DNA from 3 places in the Streptomyces sp. NPDC026538 genome. Region 1 is predicted to be linked to each of the others. Evidence: riboswitches for the same ligand, from Rfam matches in the RefSeq annotation. Region 1 holds a riboswitch; each other region holds the start of a gene.
What was found. A riboswitch is a leader RNA that binds a small molecule or an ion and turns the genes downstream of it on or off. The one in region 1 is predicted to bind S-adenosylmethionine.
Positions count from the first base shown of each region.

Region 2: linked by a shared signal. The riboswitch ahead of ACZ4N4_RS26300 (putative leader peptide) and the one ahead of ACZ4N4_RS02070 (aminotransferase class V-fold PLP-dependent enzyme) in region 1 are both predicted to bind S-adenosylmethionine.
Region 3: linked by a shared signal. The riboswitch ahead of thrC (threonine synthase) and the one ahead of ACZ4N4_RS02070 (aminotransferase class V-fold PLP-dependent enzyme) in region 1 are both predicted to bind S-adenosylmethionine.

Region 1 is NZ_JBVHQG010000001.1:443,723-451,149, reverse strand. It holds gene qcrB (cytochrome bc1 complex cytochrome b subunit) at 1-1,534, shown strand, start outside; gene trpD (anthranilate phosphoribosyltransferase) at 1,667-2,731, shown strand; SAM riboswitch class IV at 2,832-2,948, shown strand; gene ACZ4N4_RS02070 (aminotransferase class V-fold PLP-dependent enzyme) at 3,093-4,454, shown strand; gene ACZ4N4_RS02065 (Lrp/AsnC family transcriptional regulator) at 4,591-4,872, opposite strand; gene ACZ4N4_RS02060 (rhomboid family intramembrane serine protease) at 4,869-5,612, opposite strand; gene ACZ4N4_RS02055 (hypothetical protein) at 5,765-6,004, shown strand; gene ACZ4N4_RS02050 (NYN domain-containing protein) at 6,045-7,388, shown strand.
Region 2 is NZ_JBVHQG010000006.1:589,407-596,833, forward strand. It holds gene ACZ4N4_RS26285 (DUF1684 domain-containing protein) at 432-1,253, shown strand; gene ACZ4N4_RS26290 (DUF427 domain-containing protein) at 1,361-2,176, opposite strand; gene ACZ4N4_RS26295 (hypothetical protein) at 2,199-2,333, opposite strand; SAM riboswitch class IV at 2,414-2,527, shown strand; gene ACZ4N4_RS26300 (putative leader peptide) at 2,563-2,679, shown strand; gene ACZ4N4_RS26305 (ABC transporter substrate-binding protein) at 2,924-4,543, shown strand; gene ACZ4N4_RS26310 (ABC transporter permease) at 4,547-5,506, shown strand; gene ACZ4N4_RS26315 (ABC transporter permease) at 5,503-6,426, shown strand; gene ACZ4N4_RS26320 (dipeptide ABC transporter ATP-binding protein) at 6,408-7,427, shown strand, end outside.
Region 3 is NZ_JBVHQG010000010.1:151,400-158,826, forward strand. It holds gene ACZ4N4_RS34185 (ROK family protein) at 1-178, opposite strand, end outside; gene ACZ4N4_RS34190 (ABC transporter substrate-binding protein) at 287-1,570, shown strand; gene ACZ4N4_RS34195 (DUF3263 domain-containing protein) at 1,588-1,821, shown strand; gene otsB (trehalose-phosphatase) at 1,917-2,768, shown strand; gene ACZ4N4_RS34205 (alpha,alpha-trehalose-phosphate synthase (UDP-forming)) at 2,819-4,243, opposite strand; gene ACZ4N4_RS34210 (glucosyl-3-phosphoglycerate synthase) at 4,326-5,270, opposite strand; SAM riboswitch class I at 5,428-5,590, shown strand; gene thrC (threonine synthase) at 5,609-6,895, shown strand; gene ACZ4N4_RS34220 (MoaD/ThiS family protein) at 6,942-7,217, shown strand.

The DNA of each region.
Region 1 (7,427 bases):
CAAGTCCAACATGCGCAAGATCTTCCCCGACCACTGGTCGTTCATGTTGGGCGAAGTGTGCCTGTACAGCTTCATCATCATCATCCTCACGGGTGTGTACCTGACGCTGTTCTTCCACCCGTCGATGAACGAGGTGGTGTACCACGGCAGCTACGTCCCGCTCCAGGGACAGATGATGTCCGAGGCGTTCAACTCGACCCTGCACATCTCCTTCGACGTGCGCGGTGGTCTGCTCATCCGGCAGATCCACCACTGGGCCGCGCTGATCTTCCTCGCCGGCATGTTCGTGCACATGATGCGCGTGTTCTTCACCGGCGCGTTCCGCAAGCCGCGTGAGATCAACTGGCTGTTCGGCTTCCTGCTGTTCGTCCTCGGCATGTTCACCGGCTTCACCGGTTACTCGCTCCCGGACGACCTGCTCTCCGGCACCGGTGTCCGCTTCACCGAGGGTGCGATCCTGTCGATGCCGATCGTCGGCTCGTACATCTCGTTCTTCCTCTTCGGCGGGCAGTTCCCCGGCCACGACTTCGTCGCCCGGTTCTACTCGATCCACATCCTGCTGCTGCCGGGCATCATGCTCGGCCTGGTGGTGGGCCACCTGATCCTGGTCTTCTACCACAAGCACACGCAGTTCGCGGGTCCCGGAAAGTCCGAGAAGAACGTCGTCGGCATGCCGCTGCTGCCGGTCTACATGGCCAAGGCCGGAGGCTTCTTCTTCCTGGTCTTCGGTGTCATCGCGGTCATCGCGGCGACCACCCAGATCAACCCGATCTGGGCCATGGGCCCCTACCGTCCGGACCAGGTGTCCACCGGCGCCCAGCCCGACTGGTACATGGGCTTCGCCGAGGGTCTGATCCGTTACATGCCGGGCTGGGAGATCAACTTCTGGGGCCACACCCTGGTCCTGGGCGTCTTCATCCCGCTGGTCCTGTTCGGTGTGGTGCTGGGCGCGATCGCGCTCTACCCGTTCATCGAGTCCTGGGTCACCGGCGACAAGAGCGAGCACCACATCCTGGACCGGCCGCGCAACGCCCCGACCCGCACCGGCTTCGGTGTCGCCTGGGTGACCGTGTACATGATCGGCCTGGTCGGTGGTGGCAACGACCTCTTCGCCACCCACTTCCACCTGTCGATCAACGACGTGACCTGGTTCGTCCGGATCTTCTTCTTCGCCGGACCGGTGATCGCGTTCCTCGTCACCAAGCGGATCTGCCTCGGCCTGCAGCGCCGGGACCGCGAGAAGGTGCTGCACGGTCGTGAGACCGGCATCATCAAGCGGCTGCCGCACGGTGAGTTCATCGAGGTGCACGAGCCGCTCAGCCAGGAGCAGCTGCACACCCTCACGGCCCACCACCAGTACGAGCCGGCCGAGATCGGCGCGGCGGTGGACGAGAACGGTGTCGAGCGCAAGATCAAGGGCTCCGAGAAGCTCCGCGCCAAGCTGAGCAGCGCCTACTACGGCGAGGACAACCAGATCCCGAAGCCCACCGTCGAGGAGTACAAGGAGATCACGAGCGGCCACGGCCACCACTGATCGACCGCGTCGCCACGCCACGGTCGAAGGGCCCCCGTCCGGTGTACGGATGGGGGCCCTTCGCCGTGCCCGGGGCTGGATAGGGTAGGCCTGACACCGTTTTTTGCCGGTACGACGATCAGGAGCGGCCTTATGAGCGCTGTGACCCCCGCTGGAGGCGACATCGCGGCGGGCCGTTCCTGGCCCGAGGTGCTGAACGCGCTGCTCTACGGCCAGGACCAGAGCGCGGACGCGACGGCCTGGGCGATGGACCAGATCATGCGCGGCCAGGCGACCGACGCCCAGATCGCCGGCTTCGTCGTCGCCCTGCGGGCCAAGGGCGAGACGGTGGACGAGATCAACGGCCTGGTCCGCACGATGTACGCGCACGCCAACGTCATCGAGGTACCGGGCCGCACGGTCGACATCGTCGGCACCGGCGGTGACGGCGCCAAAACGGTGAACATCTCCACGATGTCGGCGCTGGTGGTGGCCGGCACCGGGGCGAAGGTCGTCAAGCACGGCAACCGGGCCGCGTCCTCCGCGTCCGGCGCCTCGGACGTGCTGGAGAAGCTCGGCGTCAACCTCGACCTGACCCCGCGGCGGGTGGCCGAGGTCGCCGAGGAGGCCGGCATCACCTTCTGCTTCGCCGTCAAGTTCCACCCGGCGCTGCGCCATGCCGGCGCGGCCCGCGGCCAGCTGGGCATCCGCACGGTGTTCAACATCCTCGGCCCGCTGACCAACCCCGCGCAGGTGCGGTCCCAGGCGGTCGGCGTCGCGGACCCGCGCATGGCACCGGTCGTCGCGGGCGTCTTCGCCGAGCGCGGCAACTCCTCCCTGGTCTTCCGCGGCGACGACGGCCTCGACGAACTGACGACCACCGCCACGTCCCACGTCTGGATCGTCCGCGACGGCAAGGTCACCGAGGAGACCTTCGACCCGCGGGACGCCGGCATCGAGCTGGTCCCGGTGGAGGCGCTGCGCGGCGGCGACCCGTCGTACAACGCGGAGGTCGCGCGCCGGCTGCTGGACGGCGAGACGGGCCCGGTCCGTGACGCGGTCCTGCTGAACTCGGCGGCGGCCCTGGTGGCCCTGGACCCGGGCACCGGAACGCTCGCCGAGCAGATCCGTGCCGGCATGGACAAGGCCGCGGAGTCGATCGACTCGGGCGCGGCCAAGCGGGTGCTGGAGCGCTGGGCGGCGGCCACCAACCGGTAGGCGCCCAACGGAAGAGAGCATGTGGCGCCGGCGCCCTCGGCAGTCCGTCATCCGGACAGGAGTTGCGCGCCGGCGATCACCTCATCTAGTTTTCCACTCAGGTCATGAGTGACAGTCATGAGGCCCCGGCCGACTGTCCGGCAACCCTCCGTCCGTGGCGGGGTGCCCCGGGTGAAGACCAGGCCGTAGGCAGCGAGGTCTGCGGCAAGCGCGGATCCCTCACGCTCTTCTGAATGAGCAAAGCCCAGGGATCCTGGTCATCGAGGGAGTCCCCCGTGAGCAAGCGAATGCGCTAGGGCGTCGAGCCCCCACTTCCGCGCACCCTTTTCCCTTTCTTCCTTCCTCTCACGGGAGTTCCGCCATGTCCGTCTCCACCGCCGCCTCCGCCCAGTCGGTTTGTGCTCCCCTGCCCGTTCTGGGGCGGGATGTCATCGTCCCGCTCGTCACCGGTGGCGAGGTCACCTACGCCGCCCTCGACTACGCGGCCAGCGCCCCCGCCCTCCAGCGTGTCTGGGACGACGTGGCCGCGTACGCGCCCTACTACGGCAGCGTCCACCGCGGCGCCGGCTACCTCTCCCAGCTCTCCACGGACCTCTTCGAGAACGCCCGCCGGACCGTCGCCGAGTTCCTCGACTGCCGTGAGGACGACCAGCTGGTCTTCACCCGCTCGACCACGGACTCCCTGAACCTCCTGGCCCGCGCCCTCCCGGCCGGCTGCCAGGTCTTCGTCTTCGAGACCGAGCACCACGCGAGCCTGCTGCCCTGGCAGGACGCCCGGGTCAGCTACCTCGACGCCCCGCGCACCCCGCGCCAGGCCGTGGAGACCCTGGAGAAGGCCCTCGCCGACCGTGACCCGCACGGCCCGGCCCTGGTCTGCGTCACCGGCGCCTCGAACGTCACCGGCGAGCTGTGGCCGGTCCGTGAGCTGGCCGCCGCCGCGCACGCGCACGGCGCCCGGATCGTCCTGGACGCGGCCCAGCTGGCCCCGCACCACCCGGTGAGCGTCCGCGAGCTGGACGTCGACTGGATCGCCTTCTCCGGCCACAAGCTGTACGCCCCCTTCGGCTCCGGCGTCCTGGCCGGCCGCGCCGACTGGCTGCGGGCGGCCGAGCCGTACCTCGCGGGCGGCGGCGCCAGCCGCAAGGTCACCCGGCGCGCGGACGGGGGAGTGGCCGTGGAGTGGCACGACAGCGCTGCGCGGCACGAGGCGGGCTCCCCGAACGTCATCGGCGCCTACTCGATCGCCGCCGCCTGCAAGGCGCTGACCGAGGCGGGCTTCGACACGCTGGTCGCCCGCGAGCGGCACCTGATCGCCAAGGTCCGGGAGGGCCTCGCCGAGGTGCCCGAGGTCCGTGTCCTGTCCCTCTTCGGCGACGACGCCCCCCGCGTGGGCGTGCTCTCCTTCGTGGTCGAGGGCTGGAACAGCTCCCACTTCGCCGCCGCCCTCTCCGCCGAGTACGGCATCGGCGTCCGCGACGGCCTCTTCTGCGCCCACCCGCTGGTCAGGACCCTGCTGGGCTCCGACCCCCAGACCCAGGGCGAGTGCGGGGCGCCGGAGGCGGCACCGGGCGAGAAGTCCCTCAACGCGATCCGGGTGAGCTTCGGGGCGGGGACGCCCGACGAGCACGTGGAGCGCTTCGCGAACGCCGTGAAGGAACTGGTTGCCCACGGCGCCAAGTGGACGTACCGCACGGAAGAAGGCCGCTGCGTCCCGGCGGTGTGATCAGCGCCCCGCAAGGGGCGCGGGGAACTGCGCGACCAGCCACGACGGACCCGCAGACGACCGCGGTGCGGGCCGGTGGGGGCTGAGCGCGCAGTTCCCCGCGCCCCTGACGGGGCGCTTGGGTGAACGGCGTCCGCTAGCTGTCCAGGCCGATGGCGAACGCGGCCTCCAGGTCGTGCTGGGAGTACGTGCGGAACGCGACGTGCGTGTCCGTGCCCTCCACGCCCTGGATCTTGCTGATCCGGCCCGGGATCACCTCGGCCAGATCCTCGTGCTCGCGCACCCGGACCATGGCGATCAGGTCGTACGTACCGGTGACGGAGAAGACCTCGCTGACGCTGTCCAGCGCGGCGATCTGTTCCGCGATCTCGGGGATCCGGTCCACGCTGGTCTTGATGAGGACGATCGCGGTGATCACGGCTGGTTCTCTCCCTCGGGTGCCGGAGCTGGGGCGGCCTTCACTTTAGTCCCACGGCCGTACCGCACCCACGCGTAGCCGACGCCGAGTCCGAAGCCGACCAGGTGGGCGAGGTAGGCCACGCCGGGGCCGGAGGGGGCCTGGTTCAGGGCGACCCACTGCAGGGCCGCCCAGAAGGGGAGCACCACCCAGGCCGGGAACCGCAGCGGAAGGAAGAAGAGGAACGGCAGAAGACTGGTCACGCGGGCGTTGGGGAACAGGTACAGGAACGCTCCGAGGACCGCCGAGATCGCCCCGGACGCCCCCACCAGCGACTGCTGGGACGTGGCGTTGGCGGCCGCGTAGCCGAGCAATGCGAGGTAGCCGCAGCCGATGTAGAAGAGGGTGAACTCGACGCGGCCCATCCGTTCCTCGGTCATCGCCCCGAAGACGAAGAGGAAGAGCATGTTGCCGAGCAGGTGCACCCAGCTGCCGTGGATGAACAGCGCCGTGGCCGGGGTGAGCACCTCCCGCGCCGGACCGTCGAACAGGTCGGCGGGGACCACCCCCCAGCGCCGGAAGTACGCGCGCTGGGCGGCCGCCAGGGCGTCCCCGGTGCCGTAGGACGGGGTGAAGCCGGACGCCGGGCCGAGCACGAAGATCAGGCAGCACACGGCGATCAGGGTGTACGTCATGGGCGCCGACGTCCCCCTCAGGCTCCGCAGCGTCCGGCCGGCCGTCGTGTTCCAGTTGCCGATCATGGACATAGAGCATGACGTAACGGGATGCACTGGTGCAGATCGCCTCGCCGCCCTGGACGGGGCGGCGTCGAGTACTCGCCAGGCCGTAGGGTAACGAGCCACACGCGTCGGGACGGCGCGTCACGGACACTAGAAGGAAGCGAACAGTCACGATGACGGTTCCCCTGCCGACCGCCACGACGCGGTGGCGCTGCACCCTCTGTGGCAACCTCACGAGGTTCGACGTGACCCGCTCGTCGAAGGTCGTGGAGTACGTGCACCTCGACCTGGCCGGTGAGCCCAAGGTCGAGGAGCGCGAGGTGGTCAGTGAGACCATCGAGTCGGTGCGCTGCCGCTGGTGCAACGCGGTGGACCAGGTGGAACTCGTGGACAGGCCGGGTGCCGACTCCTGAGACCGGGAGGCGGCCCCGCACAGGTGATGGGGTGTGACGGATGGTGGAGACCACAGGCGGGGGGCCGGGCGACGGCACCGCCGAGGTGCTTGACCGTCCGTTGCCCGACGGCGTGCGACGGCGTGTCGTGCAGATCGTGTCGGACGGCTTCGGCGGCCTGACCGTCGCCGAACTGCCGGCTCAACTGCGGCAGTACGCCCGGTTCGCCCCGAACCGGCGGGCCAAGTTCGCCGGCAACGCCATGGCGACCGCGCTGGAGACGGACACCCTTTTCCGGCAGCGGATCGGGGAGAAGCTCAGAGAGGCCCAGCCGGAACTCGCCGGCGCCCTCGACTCCGGCTCACCTCCCCCGGCCGCGGACCCGCTCGATGTGGCGGCCGCGGCCTACGTACTGCGCCCCACGGGCTGGGTGAAGCTGGTGGCGGCGGCCGGCGAGGAGGCCCAGCGGGCCGACGCCGAGCGCGCCGACGAGGAGAGCCGGGCCGAACTGGAGCGGCTGCGCGAGGAGCTGGACCGGGCCCGGGCGCAGACCCGTGCCGACACGGAGCGGCTGCGCGCCGAGCTGGACGCGGCGAAGAAGGAAGCGGAATCGCTTCACCGCAAGCTGCGCGCGGCCCTCAGTGACGTCAAGCGGGGTCAGGCCGCGCTGCGCAAGCTGCAGGGCGAGATGGAGTCGGTGCGCACCGAGGGGCAGGCCCAGGTGTCCGCCGCCGAGAGCGAGGGCCGGCGTCTCAAGGGCCGGCTCGGCGAGGTCGAGGCAGCCCTGGAGGCCAGCCGCCGGGCCGCCCGCGAGGGACGCAGCGTCGAGGACATGAGAGTGCGGCTGCTGCTCGACACCGTCCTGGACGCGGCCCAGGGGCTGCGCCGCGAACTGGCGCTGCCGCCGGTGTCGGTGCGGCCCGCCGAGACCGTGGACGCGGTCGAACCGGGACGAATGACCCCGAAGGACATCGCGGCCCGGGCGCTCTCCGAGAACGACCCGGCCATTCTCAACCAGCTGCTCGCCCTGCCCCAGGCGCACTTGGTCGTCGACGGCTACAACGTGACCAAGACCGGCTATCCGCAGATGCCGTTGGAGAAGCAGCGGCTGCGGCTGCTCGGGCAGCTCTCCCAGCTCGCCGCGCAGACCGGCGCCGAGGTCACCTGTGTCTTCGACGGCGCCGAACTGGCCGCCCCGGTGCTGCTCGCACCGCCGCGCGGGGTCAGGGTCCTCTTCTCCAAGCCAGGTGTCACCGCGGACGAGCTGATCCGCCAGCTGGTGCGCGCCGAGCCGCCGGGCCGTCCGGTGATCGTCGCCTCGACCGACCGCGAGGTCGCCGACGGGGTCGCCAAGGCGGGTGCCCGTCCGGTCGCTTCTGCGATGCTTCTGAAGCGACTGTCCTGAAGGTTCAACGGACATATGCAATGCCCGAATTGACCGAAC
Region 2 (7,427 bases), on a different contig from region 1:
CTGACGGCATACGGGGAGACCTGGAGCGGGAGGAGAACGCGGTCGTGCGGGGATGACGCGGTTCCTGACGGAGGACACCGCTGGGATGGAGGCTTCGCCCGGCCCCTTCCGGAAGTACGCCTTCGGCGCACGGCGGCCGCTGCCGAGAGCCGCTTGTGCGGATCAGCGACCTGCCTTCCGGATCAGCGAGACGCCTTCCGGATCAACGACAACAGAACGCGCTGGAGACGTGCGCCAGGTCGATGTGGCGCCTCCGGGTCAAATCCATACGCGGGGTCATGGAACGTGAGTTGAGCAGACGCCCACCCTGTCGGTCAATAAGTTCCGGACAGGTCTCACATTGCGGAAACGTGGAACTTCTCCTGGCGGGATGACGCGCGTCGGCCCGGCTGTTGTTCGAGAGACAGAACGCGCAGCTGGAGGGATCCGACATGACCGTTCAGGACGTCGACCGGGTGAGCTTCGTACAGGACTGGGAGGAGTGGCACCGGCAGAAGGAGGCGGTGCTGGCCGGCCCGCACGGGTTCCTCGCGATCACCGGTCTCCACTGGCTCGGCGACGAGCCCACCCGGTTCGAGGACGCGCCCGGTGCCTGGTCGAGCACCGCCGCCGGTGTGGTCGTCGCATTGGACGAGGGCGAGGAGGTTACCGTCGACGGGCAGGCCGTACGCGGCCGCCACGACTTCGGCGTCCTCCCCGAACGTGCCAGTGTGTACGTCGGCTGGGGCGACGCGGTGATCGAGGTCGCCAAGCGCGGCGGACACGACATCGTGCGGCCCCGCCACCCCGGCAACGCGCTGCGGACGGCGTTCACCGGGACACCTGCCTACGATCCCGACCCGCGCTGGGTGCTCTCCGGCCGCTTCCTGCCCTTCGGTACCCCGCGCCCGGTGACCGTGGGTGCCGCCGTCGAGGGTCTGGAGCACGTGTACGACTCCCCCGGCGAGGTCGAGTTCGAACTGGACGGCGCCGTGCACCGGCTCACCGCGTTCAACGGCGGGACGCCGGGAGCCCTGATGGTGCTGTTCACCGACAAGACCTCCGGCGTGACCACGTACGCGGCCAACCGCTCCCTCCGGATCGCCGCCCCCGACGCCGAGGGCAGGGTGACGATCGACTTCAACCGCGCCGCCAACCTGCCCTGCGCCTACACGGACCTGGCCACCTGCCCGCTGCCGCCGGCCGAGAACCGGCTGCCGGTCGCGATCGAGACGGGCGAGAAGCTCCCGCTGGAGCGCGGCGGCCGCCGCTGACGGAACCGCACGTCTCGCTGGCCCCCCGCCGCCGTAGCCGTGCTCCTCGGCCGGCGGCGGGGGCTGTCTGCGGGTGCCGGCCGCCTCGATCCCGCGGTCGTCTCTCGTCAGGTGCGCTGTTGCTCCGTGAGCGCCTTGGTGAAGTGTGTGACGGGGCGCTCCACCCGTTCCCCGTCGAGGGTGATGTCGACGGCCTCGTTGTAGAAGGCGAGGAGCCCCTGGACCGCGCCGACCGCGGGCAGCGGGTCCGGATAGCTCCAGACAACGTTGGGCGGGACGTCGGCCTCGCCGCGCCACGACCAGTACTCGGCGGTGCCCTTGTAGGGGCAGCCGGTGTGGTGGTCGGTGGCTTCGAGCAGGTCGAGGCGGACGTCCTCGCGCGGGACGTAGTAGCGGGTGGGCAGGCCGGTCTCGAAGAGCAGAACCGGCCGGCGGGTGTCCGCGACGACCGTGCCGGCGATCTCGACCACCAGGTGACGGCTGCTGGGGATGGCGTCCACCCGTTTGTGCGGGTCACGGGGGTGGATGAAGATCTCTTCCTCCTCCTCGTACCAGTGGTCCAGGCCCCGTCCGACGCGCCGGAACCACTCGAAGGCGATGTGGCCGGCCAGGTCGGCGGCCGGGAAGGTCCAGGCGGCGTTCTCCAGCAGCTCGCCGTCGACGTGGAGGTCGTAGAAGATCCACGAGCCGGTGTGGGTGCCGGCCGGGGGGTTCTTCGCGGGTCGGAGCAGGTCCTCGCGGACCTCCGCGCGCGGGAACGCGTACAGCGGTACGGGCACACCGGGCTCCCAGACGAGGACGGGATGGCGGCTGTCCACGATGGTGACGTCACCCTTACGGCCCCGCACCCAGCGCTCGCTCGGCTCCCACAGGAGCCCCTCGGGCGTGGTCCGCACGGCCTGCGCGGTGGGGAATGTGGTCATGACCGGCTCTCCTTCGGCTTGCTCACGCGGTGACTTCGGCGACGTGGGGGCGGTTCTCCCGCCAGGCGGCGAGCTGCTCGGGGCGGCCGAAGACCCGCAGGTACTCCTCGACGTTGCCACTCGCACGCTCCCACGCGTCCACCATGCGTCCCGGCACGTGACACGATCCCGTCTTCTCGAACAGGGCGCCGGTTGCGGCATTGACGTACGACAAAACCGATCCGTACGATCGCCAACGGCATTGAGTGTCAGCGTCAAGCCCTGGCTCGCTGACCGGCAACCCTCCCCCGCGGTGGGGTGCTCCAGGTGAAAGCCCGGCGGGGTCACCGACGACTCCCGCAAGCGCGTGGCCCCGTGACCGGGGCCGGAGACGAGGAGGGACCGGCATGCGACACAGCGATGACCCGGCTGCCTCCCCCGCCGACGCCACGGCGTACTCCCGGCTCTCGCGTCGGCGCCACATCGATCTGAAGCGCTCGACCAGCTGCCTCTGTCGGGTCTGACCGGCCCGCCTGCCGCCGGCTGACCCTCGTCACCGGCCCCGGCCCCTTCGCGCCGCCTTTCCCCCGCCACCGGTCCCCGGTGTCGTCCACCTGCCTCCGTTTGTCCTCCGTCTGCACAGCGCTTCCCCCGGCCGGCGCCGATCCGGCCGGGGCCGCACGCCTCTGCACGCCCTTGCACGGCCGTGCCTCGCGCCCCGAAGCCCGGCACCCCGTGCCGGGTGACACGAGTAGGAGAAAGCCCTCCGTGACTGCACTTGCGGATTTCAGACCCTCCCGATGGGCGCCCCTGGCCGCGCTCCTGACCACCAGCGTCCTGCTGACCGCGTGCGGTTCGGGCGACGACGGTTCCGGCGGCGGAAGCGGCCAGGCGAAGTCCGGCGGCACCCTGACCTTCGCGGTGGGATCCGACGCCGGTTGCGTGGATCCGCAGCAGGTCGGAAGCAACGACACCATCTACTCGGTGCGCCAGATCGTGGACTCCCTGACCGACCAGGACCCGAAGACCGGCAAGATCGTGCCGTGGCTCGCCAAGAGCTGGGACATCAGCGGCGACGCGACGACGTTCACGTTCCATCTGCGGCCGGGGGTCACCTTCAGCGACGGCTCGAAGCTGACCGCCCAGGTGGTCAAGGACAACTTCGACGCGGTGCCGGACCTCGGCGCCCTGGGCACCCTCGCGGAGGGCTACCTGAGCGGTGTCAAAAGCACCACCGTGGTCGACCCGCTCACCGTCAAGGTGTCCTTCAAGCAGCCCAACGCCCAATTCCTGCAGGCGACTTCGACCCACTCGCTGGGGATCGAGTCGTCGGCGAGCGTGAAGAGGTCCCCGCAGCAGAAGTGCAGTGACGGTGTGGTCGGCTCCGGGCCGTTCGTGCTGAAGCAGTACGTGCAGAACCAGTCGGTCACCCTGGCCAGGCGGGCCGGGTACGACTGGGGTTCCTCGCTGTGGTCGAAGAAGGGCGAGGCGTACCTGGACAAGCTGGTGTTCAAGGTCGTACCCGAGGCCGGGGTGCGAGCCGGCAGTCTGCAGTCCGGTCAGGTGGACGTGATCAGCAGCGTCGGCAAGGCCAACGAGGCGGCGCTCAAGGGCGGCCAGGTCGCCCTCCAGAGCCGGGCCAACCCCGGCGTGGTGTTCGGTCTGGGACTCAACAACTCGCGGCCCCTGCTGAAGGACACGAAGCTGCGCCAGGCGATCCTGGCCGCCGTCGACCGGAAGCAGATCGCCGACACCGTCTTCCCGACCGGCACCCAGCCGGCGACCAGCATCCTGGCGCACACCACGCCCGACTACACCGACCTCTCCACCGACCTCGCCTTCGACGCGGCCAAGGCCAAGTCCCTCCTGGATCAGGCCGGTTGGCAGGGCGGCGGCGACGGCGTCCGCACCAAGGACGGCAAGAAGCTGAGCCTGACCATCACCTGGTTCCCGAACGCGGCCACCAACCAGCCCGCGCTGGAGCTGGTCCAGCAGCAGCTCAAGGCCGTCGGGATCGACGTGGTGCTCAAGCAGCTCCCGGTCACCCAGTTCGCCACCACGCTCCAGTCGGGTGACTTCGACGTGGTGTGGGGGAACACGACCCGCGCCGACCCGGACATCCTGCGCGGCTCCTTCTCCACCCAGCTGGGCAACTTCTACCACCTGCCCGCCAGTTCGCTGGACACGGCGCTGTCCGCACAGGCCGCGACCACGGACACCGCGAAGCGCAGGCAACTGGTGACGGAGGCACAGCGGTTGATCGTGCGGAACGCGTACAACGTGCCGGTGGTGGAGCTCCAGACCCAGCTGGGCGTCGCGAACAAGGTGCACGACCTCGCATTCGACTCGGGCAGCCGCGTCCAGCTGCACGACACCTGGATCGGCTAGCGGATGCGACGCTATGTGATCAAACGGCTGGCGCAGGCGGTCGGGGTGCTGTGGGCGGCCTACACGGTGTCCTTCCTGGTGCTGGACTTCCTGCCCGGCGACCCGGTCTCCGCGATGGCCGGGGCGGGAGTGGACTCGGGGGAGGTCGACCCGGCCCAACTCGCCAGGCTGCGTCACGAGTACGGCTTCGACAAGCCCGTGCTGGTGCAGTACGCGGAGTATCTGGGCCGGGCGGTGCGCGGGGACTTCGGCGACGCGGTCTCCACCGGCCGCCCGGTGACCTCCACGCTGGCCGACGCGCTGCCGCAGACGCTCCAGCTGACCGGTGCCGCGCTGCTGCTGGCGGTGGTGCTCGGCGGCGGCCTCGCGGTGGTGGCCACGTACACCTCGCAGCGGTGGCTGCGGCAGCTGCTGCTGTCGCTGCCGCCGCTGGGGGTGTCGGTCCCGACGTTCTGGGTGGGTCTGCTGCTGGTCGAGGTGTTCTCGTTCCGGCTGCACTGGTTCCCGGCGTTCGGCAACGACGGGCTGCGCGGCCTGGATCTGCCGGCCCTGACGCTGGCGATCCCGACCGGCGCGCAGGTCGCCCAGGTGCTGGCCAAGAGCCTGCTGACCGCGCTGGACCAGGCCTATGTGGAGACCGCGCGGGCCAAGGGCGCCGGCCGGTGGCGGGTGCATCTGCGGCACGCGCTGCGCAACGCCTCGCTGCCGGCGCTGACGGTCGTCGGCCTGCTGGTCGGGCAGCTGATCGCCGGTTCGGTGGTGGTCGAGACGGTGTTCTCCCGGGACGGTCTGGGCCGGGTGACCGCGGCGGCGGTCACCACCCAGGACATCCCGCTGGTCCAGGGGGTGGTGGTGTTCGGCGCGCTGATCTTCGTGGCGACGAACCTGCTCGTCGACCTCGTCTATCCGCTGCTGGACCCGCGGATCGTGGTGGCCTCGGACAGAAGGGCGAGCTTCGCATGAGTCAGAGCCTTGTCGACGACCAGGCCGAGGCCGCCCTCGGCCTCGCCCGGCCGGTCGAGACGGGACCTCCCGCGGAACCCGGACGGCCCGCCGACATCCGCCGGGTGCTCCGGTTCCTGCTGCGCCGCCCCGGTCTGCTGGTGTCCGCCGTCGTCCTCGTGCTGGTGGTGCTGGCCGCCTTCTGGCCGGATCTGTTCACCTCGCAGGACCCGCTGAAGGGGGTGCCGTCCCAGAACTTCCGCGGCCCGAGCGGCAGTCACTGGTTCGGCACGGACGAACTGGGCCGCGACGTCTTCTCCCGCGTGGTGCACGGCGCCCAGCTCTCCCTCAAGGCCACGCTGATCGCGGTCCTGGTCGCGTTCGTCGTCGGCGGGCTGCTCGGCGTGGTCGCCGGGTTCGTGGGCCGCTGGGTGGACGACGTTCTGATGCGCTTCGTCGACGTCCTCCTCTCCATCCCCGCGCTGTTCCTGTCGCTGGCCCTGGTCACCGCGCTCGGGTACGGGACGGTGAAGGTGGCGGTCGCGGTCGGCATCGCCAGCGTCGCCTCCTTCGCCCGGGTGGCGCGGGCCGAGGTGCTGCGGGTGCGGCAGGCGGTGTACGTCGAGGCGTCCCGGTCCTGCGGGACCCGCTGGTACTCGGTCCTCGGCCGGCACGTCCTGCCCAACGCCGCGGGGCCGGTGATCGTCCTGGCCACCCTGGACTTCGGCTCCTCGATCCTGGCCGTGTCGGCGCTGAGCTTCCTCGGCTACGGCGCGCCGCCGCCCGCCCCGGAGTGGGGGACGTTGATCTCCGACGGCCGCAACTACCTGGCCAACGCCTGGTGGCTGACCGCACTGCCCGGGCTGGCGATCGCCGCGACCGTGCTGGCCACCAACCGCATCGCCAGGGCGCTGGACGGCGAATGGGCGCGGCAGCGATGACCGACGACGCGCCTGAGAACGGTGACGCACGCGAGAACGGTGAGAACGTGACCACACCACTCCTGGAGATCCGCGGCCTGTCCGTGTCGTACCGCACCCGGGGCGGCACGGTCCCGGCCGTACGGGGCGTGGACCTCGACGTATGGCCCGGGCAGGTGACCGCCGTGGTCGGCGAGTCCGGCTCCGGGAAGAGCACCACCGCGCACGCCGTCACCCGGCTGCTGGCGGCGAACGGCACCATCGACGCCGGCACGGTCCGCTTCGGCCGGCACGACCTGGCGACGCTGTCGGAGGCGGAGCTGCGTACCGTGCGGGGCGCGCAGATCGGGCTGGTCCCGCAGGATCCGACGGTCTCGCTCAACCCGGTCGAGCGGATCGGTGACCAGGTCGCCGAGGTGCTGCGCATCCACGGCCTGGCGACCCGCCGGGCGGCGGCGGCCGAGGCGGTCGCCGTCCTTGACCGGGCCGGGCTGCCCGACGCGGCCGTCCGGGCCCGGCAGTACCCGCACGAGCTCTCCGGTGGCATGCGGCAGCGGGCCCTGATCGCCGTCGCGATCGCCGCGAAGCCCCGGCTGATCATCGCCGACGAGCCGACCAGCGCGCTCGACGTCACCGTGCAGCGGGTCATCCTCGACCATCTCCAACACCTCACCGAGGAGTCGGGCACCGCGATCCTGCTCGTCACCCACGACCTCGGGGTGGCCGCCGACCGGGCCCGGCGTCTCGTGGTCATGTCCCAGGGCAGGGTGGTCGAGGCGGGCGAGACCCGGGCCGTCCTCGCCGACCCGCGGCACGAGTACACCCGGCGGCTGCTGGCCGCCGCCCCGAGCCTGACCACGGCCCGCCCCCGCACCCCGGTATCCGCCGTCCCGGCCGACACGGCGGTCCCCCTGGTCGAGACACGCAACCTGGTCAAGGAGTTCAGGCTGCCGCGCGCCGACGGCGAGGCCCGGACCCTGCGTGCGGTCGACGACGTCAGTCTCACCCTGCGGCGCGGGCAG
Region 3 (7,427 bases), on a different contig from region 1:
GCTTCTCGCCGTACGCGTACAGGTCGGCGGCGAAGTCGAGGATGGCGGCGACGACGGACTCGGGACCCCGGTCGCGGCCGGTCGCCCGGCGGTCCTGGTGGAGCAGCTCGCCGTCCGGCCCGACCAGCGCGGCCTTCATTCCGGTGCCGCCCACGTCCAGGGCGATGACATGTCTCACGGGAACAGTGTGGCCCTCCGACCCGCAAGAGGTCTAGTCCACTTGCGTGGTGTAGACCTTGTGGGTCCACATCTTGAACAGCGAGACAGTTAGACAGGGGCAGTACACGTGCGGCGGCGTAGGGCAGGAATGATCGCGGTGGTGTCCGCAACGGGCATGACAGCGGTCCTCGGTGGCTGTGGGACGACCGGATCCTCGGACGTCACCCTCAGACTCGTCGCCGCCGACTACGGAGACTCCGCCGCCAACAGCTCCCAGAAGTACTGGGACCGGCTGGCCAGGGCGTACGAGGCCAAGCACGCCGACGTGAAGGTCGACGTGACCGTCTACTCGTGGAACGACGTCGACCGCAAGGTCAAGGAGATGGTCGCCGACGGCCAGGCGCCCGACCTCGCCCAGATCGGCTCGTACGCCGACTACGCGGCCGCCGGCAAGCTGTACGAGGCCGGGGACCTGCTCTCCATCCCGGTCCAGGCCGACTTCCCCTCCCAGCTCGCCGAGGCGGGCCAGTGGAACCACGCCCAGTACGGCATACCTTTCGCCGGGTCCACGCGCGTCCTCTTCTACAACAAGACCCTCTTCAGCGAGGCCGGCATCACCCCGCCGACCACCTGGAAGGAGCTGGCGGCCGACGCCGAGGCGCTCAAGGCGCACGGGGTGAAGTACCCGTACGCGCTGCCGCTCGGCCCCGAGGAGGCGCAGGCGGAGACCATGCAGTGGCTGCTCAGCGGCGGCAGCGGCTACACCGACGACATCGGCACGTACACGATCGACTCCGCGCAGAACATCGACACCTTCAAGTGGCTCAAGGACGAGCTGGTGGGCAAGGGCCTGACCGGGCCGACGGCGCCCGGAAAGCTGAACCGCGCGACGGCGTTCGCCGCGTTCGCCGACGGCCAGGTCGGCATGCTCAACGGCCACCCCACGCTCATCAAGCAGGCCGAGAAGAAGGGCGTCAAGTTCGGCACGGTCCCGATGCCGGCCCGCGCCGGCCAGACCACCACCACCGCCTCCATGGGCGTCACCGACTGGATGGCGGCGTTCAAGCAGAACGGCCACGCGGACCAGGTCGGTGACTTCCTCGACTACGTCTACAGCGAGAAGAACGTCCTCGACTTCTCCCGCGAGTACGGCCTGCTGCCGGTCACCACGTCCGCGTCCCAGACGATGACCGACTCCCCGCAGGCCCAGGACAAGCAGCTGCTCCCCTTCCTGGAGCAGTTGCCGACCTCCGAGCTGTACCCGGCCGGAAAGACCTCCTGGGCCGCGGTCAGCGCCGACGTCAAGGCGCAGATAGGCACGGCGGTCACGTCCACGGGCGACCCGACCGCCGTACTCACCCGGCTCCAGTCCGAGGCCGCGGCGGCGGACAGCCGTACGAACACGGGCTGAGCGTTACGGTTCTCGGCATGGACCGGCAAGAACTGGGCGCACGCGAACAGGCGATCCTCGCCCTGGAACGCCGGGGCTTTCCGAGCCCCGGCGCGAAGGAACGGGCGATCCGCGAGGAACTGGACCTGGCGCCGGTGCGCTACTACCAGCTCCTCAACGCCCTGCTCGACGACGAGCGGGCGCTGGCCCATGACCCGGTGACGGTGAACAGGCTGCGGAGGGTGCGGGACGCGCGGCGAATGGATCGCTGAGGCCGGGGGGATGTGCGGGCCGGTGGGGGCCGAGCGCGCAGTTCCCCGCGCCCCTTGGGGCGCGCTGTCCCGGGCGTCGCCGATAGGGTCGCCGTATGGGTACGCATCCGACGGACAATCCTCTGCCTTCGCCTCGCACCCCCGCTGGTCGCGAAGGGCTCGAGGCCCTGCTCTCGCAGCCCCGCTCCGCGCTCGTCGGCCTCGACTTCGACGGGACGCTCGCGCCGATCGTCGCCGACCCCGAGCAGGCGCGGGCTCATCCGGACGCCGTACCGGCCCTGGCCGACCTCGCGCCGAAGGTGGCCGCCGTCGCCGTCATCACCGGCCGTCCCGTCGAGATCGCCGTCCGCTACGGCGGTTTCGCCGGCGTCCCCGGCCTGGACCACCTCGTCGTCCTCGGCCACTACGGTGCCGAACGCTGGGACGCGGCGACCGGTGAGATCACCGCGCCCCCGCCGCACCCCGGCATCGCCGCCGTCCGCGCCGAACTCCCGGCCGTCCTCGACGGCGCGGGGGTGCACGGCGCCTGGATCGAGGACAAGGGCCACGCCGTGGCCGTCCACACCCGCCGGGCCGACGACCCCCAGGCCGCCTTCGAGTCCCTCCGCGCACCCCTGACGGACCTGGCCACCCGCCACGCCCTGATCGTCGAACCGGGCCGCCTGGTCCTGGAACTGCGGCCGCCGGGCATGGACAAGGGCGTGGCGCTGCGCGAGTACGCGCGGGAGATCGGCGCGGGCGCGGTCCTCTACGCGGGCGACGACCTGGGCGACATCCCGGCCTTCGCAGCCGTGGAAAAGCTCCGCGCGGAGGGCGTCCCGGGCCTGTTGGTATGCAGCGGCAGCGAGGAGGTCACCGACCTCGCGGAGCGGGCCGACCTGGTGGTAGACGGCCCGGAGGAAGTCGTACGGCTACTGAAAACTCTGGCTGAGCTGAGCGCCCCGTAAGGGGCGCGGGGAACTGCGCGGCAAGCCCCCACCGGGCCCGCGCATGCCCCTCATTCCCGCAGTGCCCCCAACTGCTCAAGAAACCAGGCCGCCGGCGGCAACGCCGTAGCCGCCGCGGCCAGCCGCTTGCACCGCTCCGCCCGCTCCGCCCCCGGCAGACTCAGCGCCTCGTGCAGGGCGCGGGCCGTCCCTCCGATGTCATACGGGTTCACGACGATGGCGTCCTCGCCCAGCTCCTCGTACGCCCCCGCCTCCCGCGACAGCACCAGCACGCACCCCTCGTCCGAGACCACCGGGATCTCCTTGGCGACCAGGTTCATGCCGTCCCGGATCGGGTTCACCAGGGCCACGTCGGCCAGCCGGTAGGCCGCCAGCGACCTCGCGAAGTCGTCCTTCACATGCAGCACCACCGGCGTCCAACCCGCCGTCCCGTACGCCGCGTTGATGTCGTCCGCGACCCGCTGCACCTCGGCCGTGTAGTCGCGGTACACCGCGAGGTCCTGCCGCGACGGGTACGCGAACGCGACATGCACCACCCGCTCCCGCCACTCGGGGTGGTCGTCGAGCAGCTGCCGGTACGCCAGCATCCCCCGCACGATGTTCTTCGACAGCTCGGTCCGGTCCACCCGGACGATCGTCCTGCGGCCCTCCCCGATCTCCTCGCGCAGCGCCCGCATCCGCTCGTCCACGTCCGGCTCGTGGGACCGCTTCCGCAGGAACTCCGCGTCGGCCCCCAGCCCGTGCACCCCGATCCGGGTCTCCCCGGCCGTCGGGATCCCCGGGCCCAGCACCGCATGACAGCAGGCCACGAACGCGTCCGCCCACCGCCGGGTCAGGAACGCCGCGTGATCGGCGCCCAGGATCCCGCTCAGCAGCTCCGCCGCGATGTCGTCGGGGAGCAGCCGGAAGTAGTCCGGCGGTGCCCACGGGGTGTGGGAGAAATGGCCGATGCGGAGATCCGGCCGCAGCCGGCGCAGCATCCGTGGGGCCAGCGCCAGGTGGTAGTCCTGGATGACCACCACCGCGCCCTGGCCCGCCTCCTGCGCCAGCGCCTCCGCGAACGCCTGGTTGTAGGCCTGGTACGACGCCCACTGCCGCCGGAACTCCGCGTCGAAGATCGGCTCCAGCGGGGTCTGGTAGAGCATGTGGTGGACGAACCAGAGCATCGAGTTCGCGATGCCGTTGTACGCGTCCGAGAACACGTCCGGATCGATGTCGAGCATCCGGACCTGCTGTCCGCCGGTGTCCCCGGCCGGCAGCCGGCCGCCCTCGGCCCGCCGCACCGCCTCCCGGTCGCCGTCGCTCAGCGCCGCGCACACCCACACCGCGTTCGCGTCCGGCCCGATCGCCGACAGCCCCGAGACCAGCCCGCCGCCGCCGCGTCTGGCGTGCAGGGCACCGCCTTCGCCCACTACATACGAAACCGGGCCGCGGTTGGACGCGACCAGCACCTCAGCACCGCCGGTGAAAGCCATACGCCACAACCTAGCCCGGCCCGGAAACGCTCAAACGTACGGCTACGCCCGACGCGCCGCCGTATACGGCCGTACGACGAAGTCACGCCACCCGGCGCTCGGCGTACTCGGCGATCTCCGCCATCGGCGGCCGTTCCTCGGTGTCCACGGAGTAGGTGCGCGGTTCGAAGCCGTCCTCACCCCGTTCGAACTGGGTGAGGGAGGGGCGGATCAGGTGGCCGCGGGCCAGCCGCAGCTGGGCCGTGCGGTAGATCGCGGCGGACATCCGGCCGAGGGCCTGGCCGTCCTGGTGACGGTGTTTGCGGACCCCCACGTCGACCTGGGCGAGGGCGTCCAGGCCCACCAGGTGCAGGGCGTCGACCAGCATGCCCAGCTCCACGCCGTAGCCGACCGGGAAGGGGAGCTGTTCGAGGAGCGAGCGGCGGGCCGCGTACTCGCCGCCGAGCGGCTGGACGAACCCGGCCAGCTGCGGCCAGTGCATGTTCAGCAGCGGGCGGGCCATCAGTTCGGTGACCCGGCCGCCCTGTCCGGCCGATCCGGCGAGCGGGCGGTCGTACATCGCCTTGACCAGGTCCACGTCCGGGTCGGTCAGCAGCGGGCCGACGATCCCGGTGACGAAGTCGGAGGAGAAGTCACGTAGGTCGGCGTCGATGAAGCAGACGATGTCCCCGGTGGTGACGAGGAGGGAGCGCCAGAGGACCTCGCCCTTGCCGGGGACGGCGGGGATGCGCGGCAGGATCGTGTCGCGGTGCACGACCCGGGCGCCGGCCGCCGCGGCCACCGCCGCCGTACGGTCGGTGGAGCCGGAATCGACGACCACGAGCTCGTCGACGAGCGGCGCCTGCCGCATCAGGTCGTGACGGATGATCGCGACGATGTCGCCGACGGTCGCCTCCTCGTTGAGCGCGGGCAGCACCACGGAGACGGACTGCCCGGTGCGCTGCTTGGCGGCGAGTATCCGGTGCAGCGGGCGGTCGTTCATGGACCAGGAGCGGGTGGCCAGCCAGCGCTCGACTTCTTCCAGCACAGTCAGCGGCTCCTCACTGTCACGATCACACTGCGAGGTGTGATCCATCTCGCGGTTCGGACGACACTCTCAACTGTCCTGGCCTTCGGTTACAGTCTTGAACAACGCCGATGACCATCGCATGTCCTGGGGTCACCGGTCGTTGACAACCGCATACCGCTCATCCAGAGGGGCAGAGGGATACGGCCCGATGAAGCCCCGGCAACCCTCCAGTCGGTTACTCGTGGATCGCTGATCACTGTCGATCACTCGCGAGGCTCCCGGCTAGGGAAGGTGCCAAATCCGTCTCACGGCGAGATGCGTCGTGAGGAAGATGAGGAGAAAGGGCCTCGCCTCACATGGCTGTGCAGACTGCTGCGACCACCACCGACTCCACGACCGTCGATCTCGGTCCCGCCACTGCCCTGAGCTGCCGCGAGTGCGGCCACCGCGTGCCGCTCGGCCCGGTGTTCGCCTGCGAGGAGTGTTTCGGCCCGCTCGAAATCGCGTACGACTTCTCGGGCTACGACACCGAGGAGCTGCGGAAGCGGATCGAAGCGGGTCCCGCGAACATCTGGCGTTACGCGCCGCTGCTGCCCGTCCCCGCGGACGTGGCGACCAAGCCGAACATCAACCCGGGCTGGACCAAGCTCGTCCAGGCCGACAACCTGGCGAAGGAGCTGGGCGTCACCGGCGGCCTGTACGTCAAGGACGACTCCGGCAACCCGACGCACTCCTTCAAGGACCGGGTCGTCGCCCAGGCCGTCGAGGCCGCGCGCGCCTTCGGCTACACCACGCTCTCCTGCTCCTCCACCGGCAACCTGGCCGGCGCGGTCGGCGCCGCCGCCGCCCGGGCCGGCTTCCGCTCCTGCGTGTTCATCCCGCACGACCTGGAGCAGGGCAAGATCGTCATGGCCGCGATCTACGGCGGCGAGCTCGTCGGCATCGAGGGCAACTACGACGACGTGAACCGTTTCTGCTCCGAGCTGATCGGCGACTCGGCCGGCGAGGGCTGGGGCTTCGTCAACGTCAACCTGCGGCCGTACTACGCGGAGGGCTCCAAGACCCTGGCGTACGAGATCTGCGAGCAGCTCGGCTGGCGGATCCCGGACCAGCTGGTCGTCCCGATCGCCTCCGGCTCGCAGCTCACGAAGATCGACAAGGGGCTGCAGGAGCTGATCAAGCTCGGGCTCGTCGAGGACAGGCCGTACAAGATCTTCGGCGCGCAGGCCGAGGGGTGCTCACCGGTGTCGGTGGCCTACAAGGCGGGCCACGACGTGGTGCGGCCGCAGAAGCCGAACACCATCGCCAAGTCGCTGGCCATCGGCAACCCTGCCGACGGGCCGTACGTCCTGGACATCGCGCGTCGTACCGGCGGTGCGGTGGAGGACGTCACCGACGAGCAGGTCGTCGACGCGATCAAGCTGCTCGCGCGGACCGAGGGAATCTTCGCGGAGACCGCGGGCGGGGTGACGCTCGGAGTCACCAGGAAGCTCATCGAGAATGGGCTGATCGATCCGGCGAAGTCGATCGTCGTACTCAACACGGGTGATGGACTGAAGACGCTGGACGCCGTGGCGGGGACCGGGCTCACGGCGACCATTCGCCCGAATCTCGAGTCTTTCCGCGAGGCCGGGCTCGCCTGAGCCAGCTGTAAGAAACCAGGGCGTTGCCCCGATCGGAGGTTCAAACGTGAGCGTCACCGTTCGCATCCCCACCATCCTGCGCACCTACACCGGTGGTCAGGCCGAAGTCAGCGCCGAAGGCGGCACCCTCGGCGAGGTCATCTCCGACCTGGAGAAGAACCACACCGGGATCGCCGCCCGTGTTCTCGACGACGAGGGCAAGCTGCGCCGGTTCGTGAATGTGTACGTCAATGACGACGACGTGCGGTTCGAGCAGGGACTTCAGACGGCGACCCCGGACGGTGCGGGCGTCTCCATCATCCCGGCCGTGGCCGGCGGCTGACCTGCTGACAGGCTGATCGAATGACCGAACATTACCTTTGGTAACGCCGATCACCCACTGTTCATTCGATTGCCCCCTCCGTGAGAGAAGCGGAGGGGGCAATTCTGTGTGGTTGAGCGCGGTACAGTTGGGGAACGCGGTCCCGATCTCCAGGTCGGGAGCCCCGTATTCGACACCGCTGACCCGCCAAGAAGTAGCCAAAGTGTGCGG